Myxococcus guangdongensis: one gene and its partner. The protein of the gene in region 2 binds, or shares a complex with, the protein of the main gene of each other region. Links are inferred from orthologs where the notes say so. Each region holds a gene or a part of one and is shown on either strand. Other genes may lie near its edges.

The links.
Region 1: the proteins of uvrA (region 2) and mfd are in contact, whole or in part, in a crystal structure (PDB 4DFC), measured with the Escherichia coli proteins. The link is inferred for Myxococcus guangdongensis from one-to-one orthologs.

The regions. Positions count from the first base shown.
Region 1 is NZ_JAJVKW010000002.1:603,837-608,254, reverse strand. Bases 112-4,226 are described here. They hold mfd (transcription-repair coupling factor), read right to left. Parts: upstream 3,906-4,226; coding sequence 312-3,905; downstream 112-311. Other genes in these bases: LXT21_RS07335 (PAS domain-containing sensor histidine kinase), read left to right, coding at 4,143-4,226; LXT21_RS07345 (DUF2167 domain-containing protein), read left to right, coding at 112-239. Outside these bases: more of LXT21_RS07345, read left to right, coding at 1-111; more of LXT21_RS07335, read left to right, coding at 4,227-4,418. UniProt on the Escherichia coli protein: Couples transcription and DNA repair by recognizing RNA polymerase (RNAP) stalled at DNA lesions. Mediates ATP-dependent release of RNAP and its truncated transcript from the DNA, and recruitment of nucleotide excision repair machinery to the damaged site.
Region 2 is NZ_JAJVKW010000005.1:378,403-382,131, reverse strand. Bases 211-3,636 are described here. They hold uvrA (excinuclease ABC subunit UvrA), read left to right. Parts: upstream 211-535; coding sequence 536-3,436; downstream 3,437-3,636. Other genes in these bases: LXT21_RS18135 (DMT family transporter), read right to left, coding at 211-354. In the rest of the region: more of LXT21_RS18135, read right to left, coding at 1-210. UniProt on the Escherichia coli protein: The UvrABC repair system catalyzes the recognition and processing of DNA lesions. UvrA is an ATPase and a DNA-binding protein. A damage recognition complex composed of 2 UvrA and 2 UvrB subunits scans DNA for abnormalities.

The DNA of each region.
Region 1 (4,418 bases), on a different replicon or contig from region 2:
TCACCGAGTTCCAGGCGGGCCACCGCTACGAGGACTTCGACCCCAGCACCGGCCGCGTCGCCGCGTACGGTGTCGCGGGCCTGGTGGCGGGCAAGGTCGCCGCCAAGGCGGGCCTCTTCAAGGGCCTGCTCGCCGTGCTGGTGGCCGGCAAGAAGGTCGTCATCGCCGGCGTGGTGATGCTGTTCGTCGCGCTGGGCAAGCTGTTCAAGCGCGGCGGCAACAGCGACGGCACGCCGTAGTCGGCGCTCCTCGTGTGAATCCAAGAGGCTCGGGACTTCGTGTCCCGAGCCTCTTCTCGTTCCATCGCCGCTTCAGTTCCTCGGCAGCGAGCAGTGGTCCAAGTCGCGGAGCACCTTGCGCGCCTCGGCGATGAGGTCGTGTCCCTGGGTGCCCTGCGCCACGCGGGCGATGAGCTTCATGTCCGGCGTGAGGCGGTAGTAGCCCTTCGAGCGCTGCACCAGCCCCGCGACCTTCGGCCCGTCCAGCAGCGCGTCCGCGCCCAGCGTCACCACCAGCCGCTGCGGCCCCACCTCCAGGCCGCGCAGCCGCAGGTCGCGCATGTCGATCTTCAGCAGCGTCAGCTCGGACAGGTGGTCGACCTCGTCGGGTGCCTCGCCGTAGCGGTCCACCAGCTCCGCGCGCAGGTCCGTCACCTCGTCCGGGTGGCTGGCCTGACTGAAGCGCTTGTAGAAGACGAGCCGCTGGTGCACGTCCGCCACGTAGTCGTCCGGGATGAGCGCCGGCATCGGCAGCGTGACGTCCGGTTCAATCTGCACCTTGGGCGGCTGGCCCTGCAGCTCCGCGACAGCCTCCTCCAGGAGCTGCGCGTACATGTCGAAGCCAATCTCGGCGATGGCGCCGGACTGCTTCTCGCCCAGGAGGTTGCCCGCGCCGCGAATCTCCAGGTCGTGACTGGCGATGGAGAAGCCCGCGCCCAGCTCGGTGAAGTTCTGGAGCACCTCCAGCCGCCGCTGCGCGTCGCGCGTCACCGCCCTGCGCGTGGGCACCAGGAGGTACGCGTACGCGCGCTCCTTGGAGCGGCCCACGCGGCCTCGCAACTGGTAGAGCTGCGCCAGACCGAACTGGTCCGCCCGGTTCACGATCATCGTGTTGGCGCTGGAGATGTCGATGCCGCTCTCGATGATGGCCGTGCACAGGAGCACCTGGTGCTTGCGCTCGGTGAACTCCAGCATGACCTTCTCGAGCTGCCCCTCGCCCATCTGTCCGTGCGCCACGCCGATGGACAGCTGCGGCACCAGCTCGCGCAGCTGCTGCTCCATGGAGGGCAGGGACTCGACGCGGTTGTGCACGAAGAACACCTGCCCGCCGCGGGCAATCTCGCGTTCGATGGCCTCCTTCACCACCATCGGGTCGAACTTCATCACGAAGGTGCGGATGGCGCGCCGGTCCTGGGGCGGCGTGGCGATGATGCTCATGTCGCGCACGCCCGACATGCTCATGTGCAGCGTGCGGGGGATGGGCGTCGCCGTCAGCGTCAGCACGTCAATCTGGGAGCGCCACTTCTTCAGCGACTCCTTCTGCTTCACGCCGAAGCGCTGCTCCTCGTCGACAATCATCAGCCCCAAGTCCTTGAAGGCCACCTCGCCGCCCAACAGCTTGTGCGTGCCGATGAGGATGTCGACCTTGCCCTCCTTGGCGCGCTTGAGGATTTCGCGCACCTCCGGCGGCTTCTTCAGGCCGGAGATGACCTCCACCGCGACGGGGTAGTCCTTGAAGCGCTTCTTGAAGGAGAGGAAGTGCTGCTGCGCCAGCACGGTGGTGGGCACCAGCACCGCCACCTGCTTGCGGTCCAGCGTGGCCTTGAAGGCCGCGCGCATGGCGACCTCCGTCTTGCCGTAGCCCACGTCGCCGCAGACCAGCCGGTCCATCGGCTCCGGCTTCTGCATGTCGGAGAGCACGTCCTCAATCGCCTTGGCCTGGTCCGGCGTCTCCTCGAACTCGAAGTCCGCCTCGAACTGGGCGAAGTAGCGGTCCGGCGCGCTGAAGGCGTGTCCCGGGTGCGCGCGGCGCGAGGCGGCGATTTGCAAGAGCTCCGCCGCCATCTTGAGCAGCTGCTCCTTGACGCGCTTCTTCGTCTTCTCCCAGCTCGTCGTGCCCAGCTTGTCGAGCTGGACCGTCTCCGGGTTGCCGCCGGTGAACTTCTGGATGAGCCGCATGCGGCCCACCGGCAGATAGATTTTGTCCCGGCCCGCGTACTCGAGGACGAGGAAGTCCCCGGGCACGCCGTTCACCTGCATCTTCGTCAGGCCCGAGTAGCGGCCGATGCCGAAGTCGGTGTGGACGATGAGGTCGCCTTCCTTCAGGTCCTTGAAGCCCGCGGCGAACGCGTCCAGCTTCTTGCCGCGCTTGACGCGCCGACGCGCGCGGACGCCGAAGATCTCCTCGTCCGACAAGAGCGCCAGCCCGCCCGCGCCGTCCACGAAGCCCTGGCTCACCTCGCCCGTGAAGAGGTGCGCCCAGACGGCCGGCTCGTACAGCGCCGACGCGTCCTTCATGGGCTCGGTGTGCACCTTCACCATCACGTTGCGGTCGAGGAGCAGCCGCTTGAGCCGGTCCGCCTGGCTCAGCGTGCCGCACGCCACCGCGCACGCCACCCGCGAGTCGCGCCAGCGCTGCAGCCGCTCGACGAGGGGTTGCAGCGCGCCCTCTTCTCCATGGTGCGCGAGGATGGCCTCCCGCAGGTCCTGCGTGCCGCCGAACTGGAACAACACCGGCGGCTTCTCCGACTGCGTCAGCGACAGCCCACCGCCCTCGACGACGCGATAGGCGGAGAGCTGCTGCTCCACCGCGTCGCGCGACAGGAAGTGCTCGGCCGGCGGGCACACCAGGTCCTTGCGCTCCTCGGCCTGGGCGAAGGTGCGCTCCAGCTCCTCCCACAGCGCGTCCGCCGCGCGGGAGAGCTCCAGCGGGTCGTCCAGGTAGAAGACGGGCCCCTCGGGGCTCCACGCGCGCAGGAAGTCGAACACCGTGGCGAGCCCGCCCTCGAACAGCCCGGGCAGCAGGCCCTCCAACCCGAAGCCGGGCAGGCCCTCGCGCAGCGCGTCCAGCCGCTCGCGCAGCTGGATGGTGGGCAGGTTGATGCGGTCGGCGACGGCGCGCGCGGCGGCCTCCGCGCGGGGACGGGTGTCCTCGGTGAGCAACAGCTCGCGCGCGGGCACCAGGTCCACTTCCTTCAGCGCGTCCACCGTGCGCTGCGACTCCGGGTCGAAGGCGCGGATGGAGTCGATGGTGTCGCCGAAGAACTCCAGGCGCACCGGCTTGTCGTAGAGCGGGCTGAAGACGTCGAGCAGCCCTCCGCGCACGGAGAACGTCCCCACATCCTCCACCATGGGGCTGTTCTGGTAGCCCATGCGCGCAAGCTTCCGCGCCAGCGCGTCGCGGTCGTAATCCTGTCCCACCGTCACCCGGTCCGTGAGCTGGGCCATCACGTCCGGGCGCAGCATGCGGCGGTACAGCGCGCGCAGGGACAGCACCAGCACCGGGAAGCGCGTGCCCCGGGCCAGGTGGTACAGCGCGCCGATGCGCTCGGTGACGACGGCCGCGTCCGGGGACAGCTCGTCGTAGGGGAGCACCTCGTCCGCGGGCAGCCGCAGCACCCCCGGCTCGCGCAGGGTGCCCGTTCCGCCCAGGAAGAAGGCCAGGTCCGAGGCCAGGCTGTCGGCCGCCTCCTCGTCCGCCGCCACGCAGACCAGCGGCGCCTTCGCCTCGCGGCAGAGCCGGGCGAGCACGTGGCCCCGGGCCGCGCCCTTCAGACCCTGGGTGCGCGTGCGCTGGCCTGGGCGCAGCTCTCCCAGCAACCGGGAGAAGGTGTCCGTCGTCACGAGAGGCACGCCACCGTCCCGCGCCGCCTCGCCATCCAACCTCTGTGTGTAAGGACTGTCCATGAGTGGACCCCTGAGGGCCCCGGGGTAATTAGAAGCGCGCCCCTGACAGGTCAACGACAGAGCGCGTTGCCTGTCGTGTGTCGGAGCCGACGCGGCCCGGAGTGCTGTGTCCGCCACGAATCAGCCGTACCGGGGCTGGGTTGGCCGCACGCCCGGGGCAGGACCTACTCTTCCTCTCAAGGCATCGCTGGGGGGTGCCACACGCCAGCCATGCAATCCGGCCGTTGGAACAGGGTGATGAGCGGGGCGGGCGCGCCCCCCTCCGAAGCCGTGGTGGTGCTGCGCAGCGTCCGTTCCGCTGAGCAGGGCATCCTGGACTTCGAGTGCGTCTCCGCGAACGTGCACGCGGAGCGCTGGTTGGGGCGCGAGGAGCGCTCCCTGGTGCGCCAGCGGCTGCTCGAGGAGGCCGCGTGGGTGGGGGAATGTGGCCTCTTCGCCGCATGTGTCCGGGTGGCCGTGCGGCGCGAGCCCGAAATCATCCGCGTCTCGCGCCAGTCCTCCGTGGGGCCGGTG
Region 2 (3,729 bases):
GAACAGCCAGCCGATGATGGCCGCGTAGATGGGCCAGCACGCGTTGAGCAGCACCGCGGGCCCCACCGACAGCCGGTCCAGCGCGACGAAGTAGAGGTAGACGGCCGCGCCGCCGAAGATGCCGCGCAGCGCCCACAGGTGCACCCGCCCGAAGCGGGGCCTGCGCCGCGTCAGCGGGAAGAACAACGCGAGGAACAGCAGGCCGATGGCGAAGCGCCCGGACGCCACCTGGCCCGGGGACAGGCGGCCGGCGAGCAGGCGGGTGCACAACGCCATCACCGCGAACAGCACGCTCGCGAAGACGAGCAGCGGCGTGCCGCGGTAGCGCACGGGGAGGACCCAGCGGGAGGACATAGGAGGAGGCGCCCCTCTACCGGAATCCCGGGCGGGGCTCCAGCGGCGCATGGCCGCTCGCCCGGGCGGCCGGCACGGGTGGGAGTGGGAGCGCAACGCCACGCGTTGAGGACCATCCACCCGCCTCCCCAGGTTTTTCCACCACCGGAACACCTATTCAGTGGTAGATCGCCCGCCCATCATGTCCGAGCCCGACGTCATCTCCCTCCGAGGCGCCAAGGAGCACAACCTCAAGAACGTCTCCCTGGACATCCCCAAGAAGAAGCTCGTCGTCTTCACGGGGGTCTCCGGCTCCGGCAAGAGCTCGCTCGCCTTCGACACGCTCTACGCGGAAGGCCAGCGTCGCTACGTCGAGAGCCTCTCCGCCTACGCCCGCCAGTTCCTGGGGCAGATGGAGAAGCCCAAGTACGACACCATCCGGGGCCTGTCGCCCACCATCTCCATCGAGCAGAAGGCGGCCAGCAACAACCCCCGCTCGACGGTGGGCACCGTCACCGAGGTGCACGACTACCTGCGCGTGCTCTACGCCTCCATCGGCGTGCAGCACTGCCCCAACTGCGGCCGCAAGGTGGGCAAGCAGAGCGCGCAGCAGATTGTCGACGAAATCCTGAAGATGCCCTCGGGCAGCAAGCTCCAGGTGCTGGCGCCGCTGGTGACGAACCGCAAGGGCGAGCACAAGGACCTCCTCACCGAGGCGCAGAAGCGCGGCTTCTCCCGCGCGCGCATCGACGGGGCGCTCAAGAGCCTGGAGGAGCGCATCGAGCTGGACAAGAAGTCCAAGCACGACATCGAGCTGGTCATCGACCGGCTGGTGCTCAAGGCGGACATCAAGACGCGGCTGACGGACTCGGTGGAGACCGCGCTGCGCGAGGGCAAGGGCACGCTCATCATCACCAACGAGACGGGCGCGGCGAGCGCGGACCGGGTGATGAGCGAGCTCAACGCGTGCCCCTCCTGCGGCATCTCCTTCGGGGATTTGACGCCCGCGTCGTTCTCCTTCAACAACCCGCTGGGCATGTGCACGGACTGCAACGGCCTGGGCACCCGGCCGGAGATGGACCCGGACCTCATCGTGCCGGACCCGTCTCGCAGCATCCGCGACGGCGCGATTGAACCCTGGGCCAACGGGATGAACCGCGGCGAGGGCTGGACGGCGGACTTCGTGGAGAGCCTGTCCAAGGCGTTCAAGATCGATCTGGACGTGCCCTACGGGAAGCTGTCGAAGCGCGAGCGCGACACGCTGATGAACGGCGTCAAGGGCAAGAGCTTCACCGTCGAGTGGGGCGACAACGGCAAGTACAAGATGGAGTGGGAGGGACTCGTCGAGCGCATGATGCGCAACTTCAAGACGACGACGTCCGAGGCCCGCCGCACCGAGCTGCAGAAGTACTTCAGCAACAAGCCCTGCCCCACCTGCAAGGGCGAGCGCCTGCGCCCCGAGAGCCGCGCGGTGAAGGTCCACGCGCACTCGATTGTCGAGCTGAGCCGCCTGACCATCGCGGACGCGCTCGCGTTCCTGGGCGCGCTGGCGCTGTCCGAGCACGAGCGGAAGATCGCCACCGAGCTGCTGAAAGAAATTCGCAGCCGTCTGTCCTTCCTGGTCGACGTGGGCCTGGGCTATCTGATGTTGGACCGCACCGCGTCCACGCTGTCGGGCGGCGAGAGCCAGCGCATCCGGCTGGCGTCGCAGATGGGCAGCGAGCTGACGGGCGTCATCTACATCCTGGATGAGCCCTCCATCGGCCTGCACCAGCGCGACAACGGCAAGCTGCTCACCACGCTCAAGCGCCTGAGGGACCTGGGCAACTCCGTCATCGTCGTGGAGCACGACGAGGAGACGATGGAGGACGCGGACTGGCTGGTGGACTTCGGCCCGGGCGCGGGTGAGCTGGGCGGTCAGGTGGTGTCCCAGGGCACGCCCAAGCAGGTGATGGCGGACGAGAACAGCCTCACCGGCGGCTACCTCTCCGGGCGGCTGGAGATTGAAATCCCCGAGGAGCGCCGCGCGCCCAATCCCAAGCACCAGCTGGTGATTCAAGGCGCGAAGGAGAACAACCTCCGGGATGTGGACGCGGTGATTCCGCTGGGCATCTTCACCGCCGTCACCGGCGTGTCCGGCGCGGGCAAGTCCACGCTCATCAACGAAATCCTCTACCCCGCGCTGGCCAGGCACCTGTACGACAGCCGCGAGTCGCCCGGGAAGCACAAGGCGGTGCTGGGCTTCGAGCACCTGGACAAGGTCATCGACATCGACCAGCGGCCCATCGGCCGCACGCCGCGCAGCAACCCCGCCACGTACACCAAGGTGTTCGACGCCATCCGCGAGGTGTTCGCGATGACGCCGGAGGCGCGCGCGTTCGGCTACGGGCCGGGCCGCTTCAGCTTCAACATCAAGGGCGGCCGCTGCGAGTCGTGCGAGGGCGACGGCGTCAAGCTGGTGGAGATGCACTTCCTGGCGGACGTGTACGTGCCGTGCGAGGTCTGCAACGGCAAGCGCTTCAATGAAGCGACGCTGCGCGTGCGCTACAAGGGCAAGAACATCGCGGAGACGCTCGACATGAGCGTGCGCGAGGCCCAGGAGCACTTCGGCGCGCACAAGGACATCATGCGCGTGCTGCAGACGCTGGGCGACGTGGGCCTGGGCTACATCCGCCTGGGCCAGCCCTCCCCCACCCTGTCCGGCGGCGAGGCCCAGCGCATCAAGCTGGCGCGTGAGCTGGCGCGCGTGGCCACCGGCCGCACGCTCTACATCCTGGACGAGCCCACCACGGGCCTGCACTTCGAGGACATCCGCAAGCTGTTGTCCGTGCTCAACCGGCTGGTGGCCGCCGGCAACAGCGTGCTCGTCATCGAGCACAACCTGGATGTCATCAAGAGCGCGGACTGGCTCATCGACATGGGCCCCGAGGGCGGCGCCGGCGGAGGCCAGGTGCTCGCCGTGGGCACCCCGGAGAGCGTGGCCAAGGTGCAGGCCAGCCACACCGGCCGCTACCTGGCGCACGTGCTGGGCAAGTCGCGGCGCGCGCGCGTGGGCAAGCGCGTGGCGGACACCAGGCCCGCACAGTCCGGCGCGACGGGCTGAACACACACACACCAGCCGCTTCCAGCAACATGGAGCGGGGGGCAGGGGTGCCTTCATTCACCCCTTACCCCCCGTCCACCTTGGAGGAAGACTTCACAGGTGGGGTGTGAGACGCGAAATCAGTTTCAGCCGCGTGTCATATGATAGGGCCTCATCAATTCCTGTCAAACAGGCCCAGCCCGCTTAAGTTGCATCAATAAACACGCACTCGCATCGGAACGCACGGGGCAAGCTCGCGCGAGAATTCCGGTGCCGCTGCGCCATGGGTGCGGGGCCCGTGACGCACGCCGCAT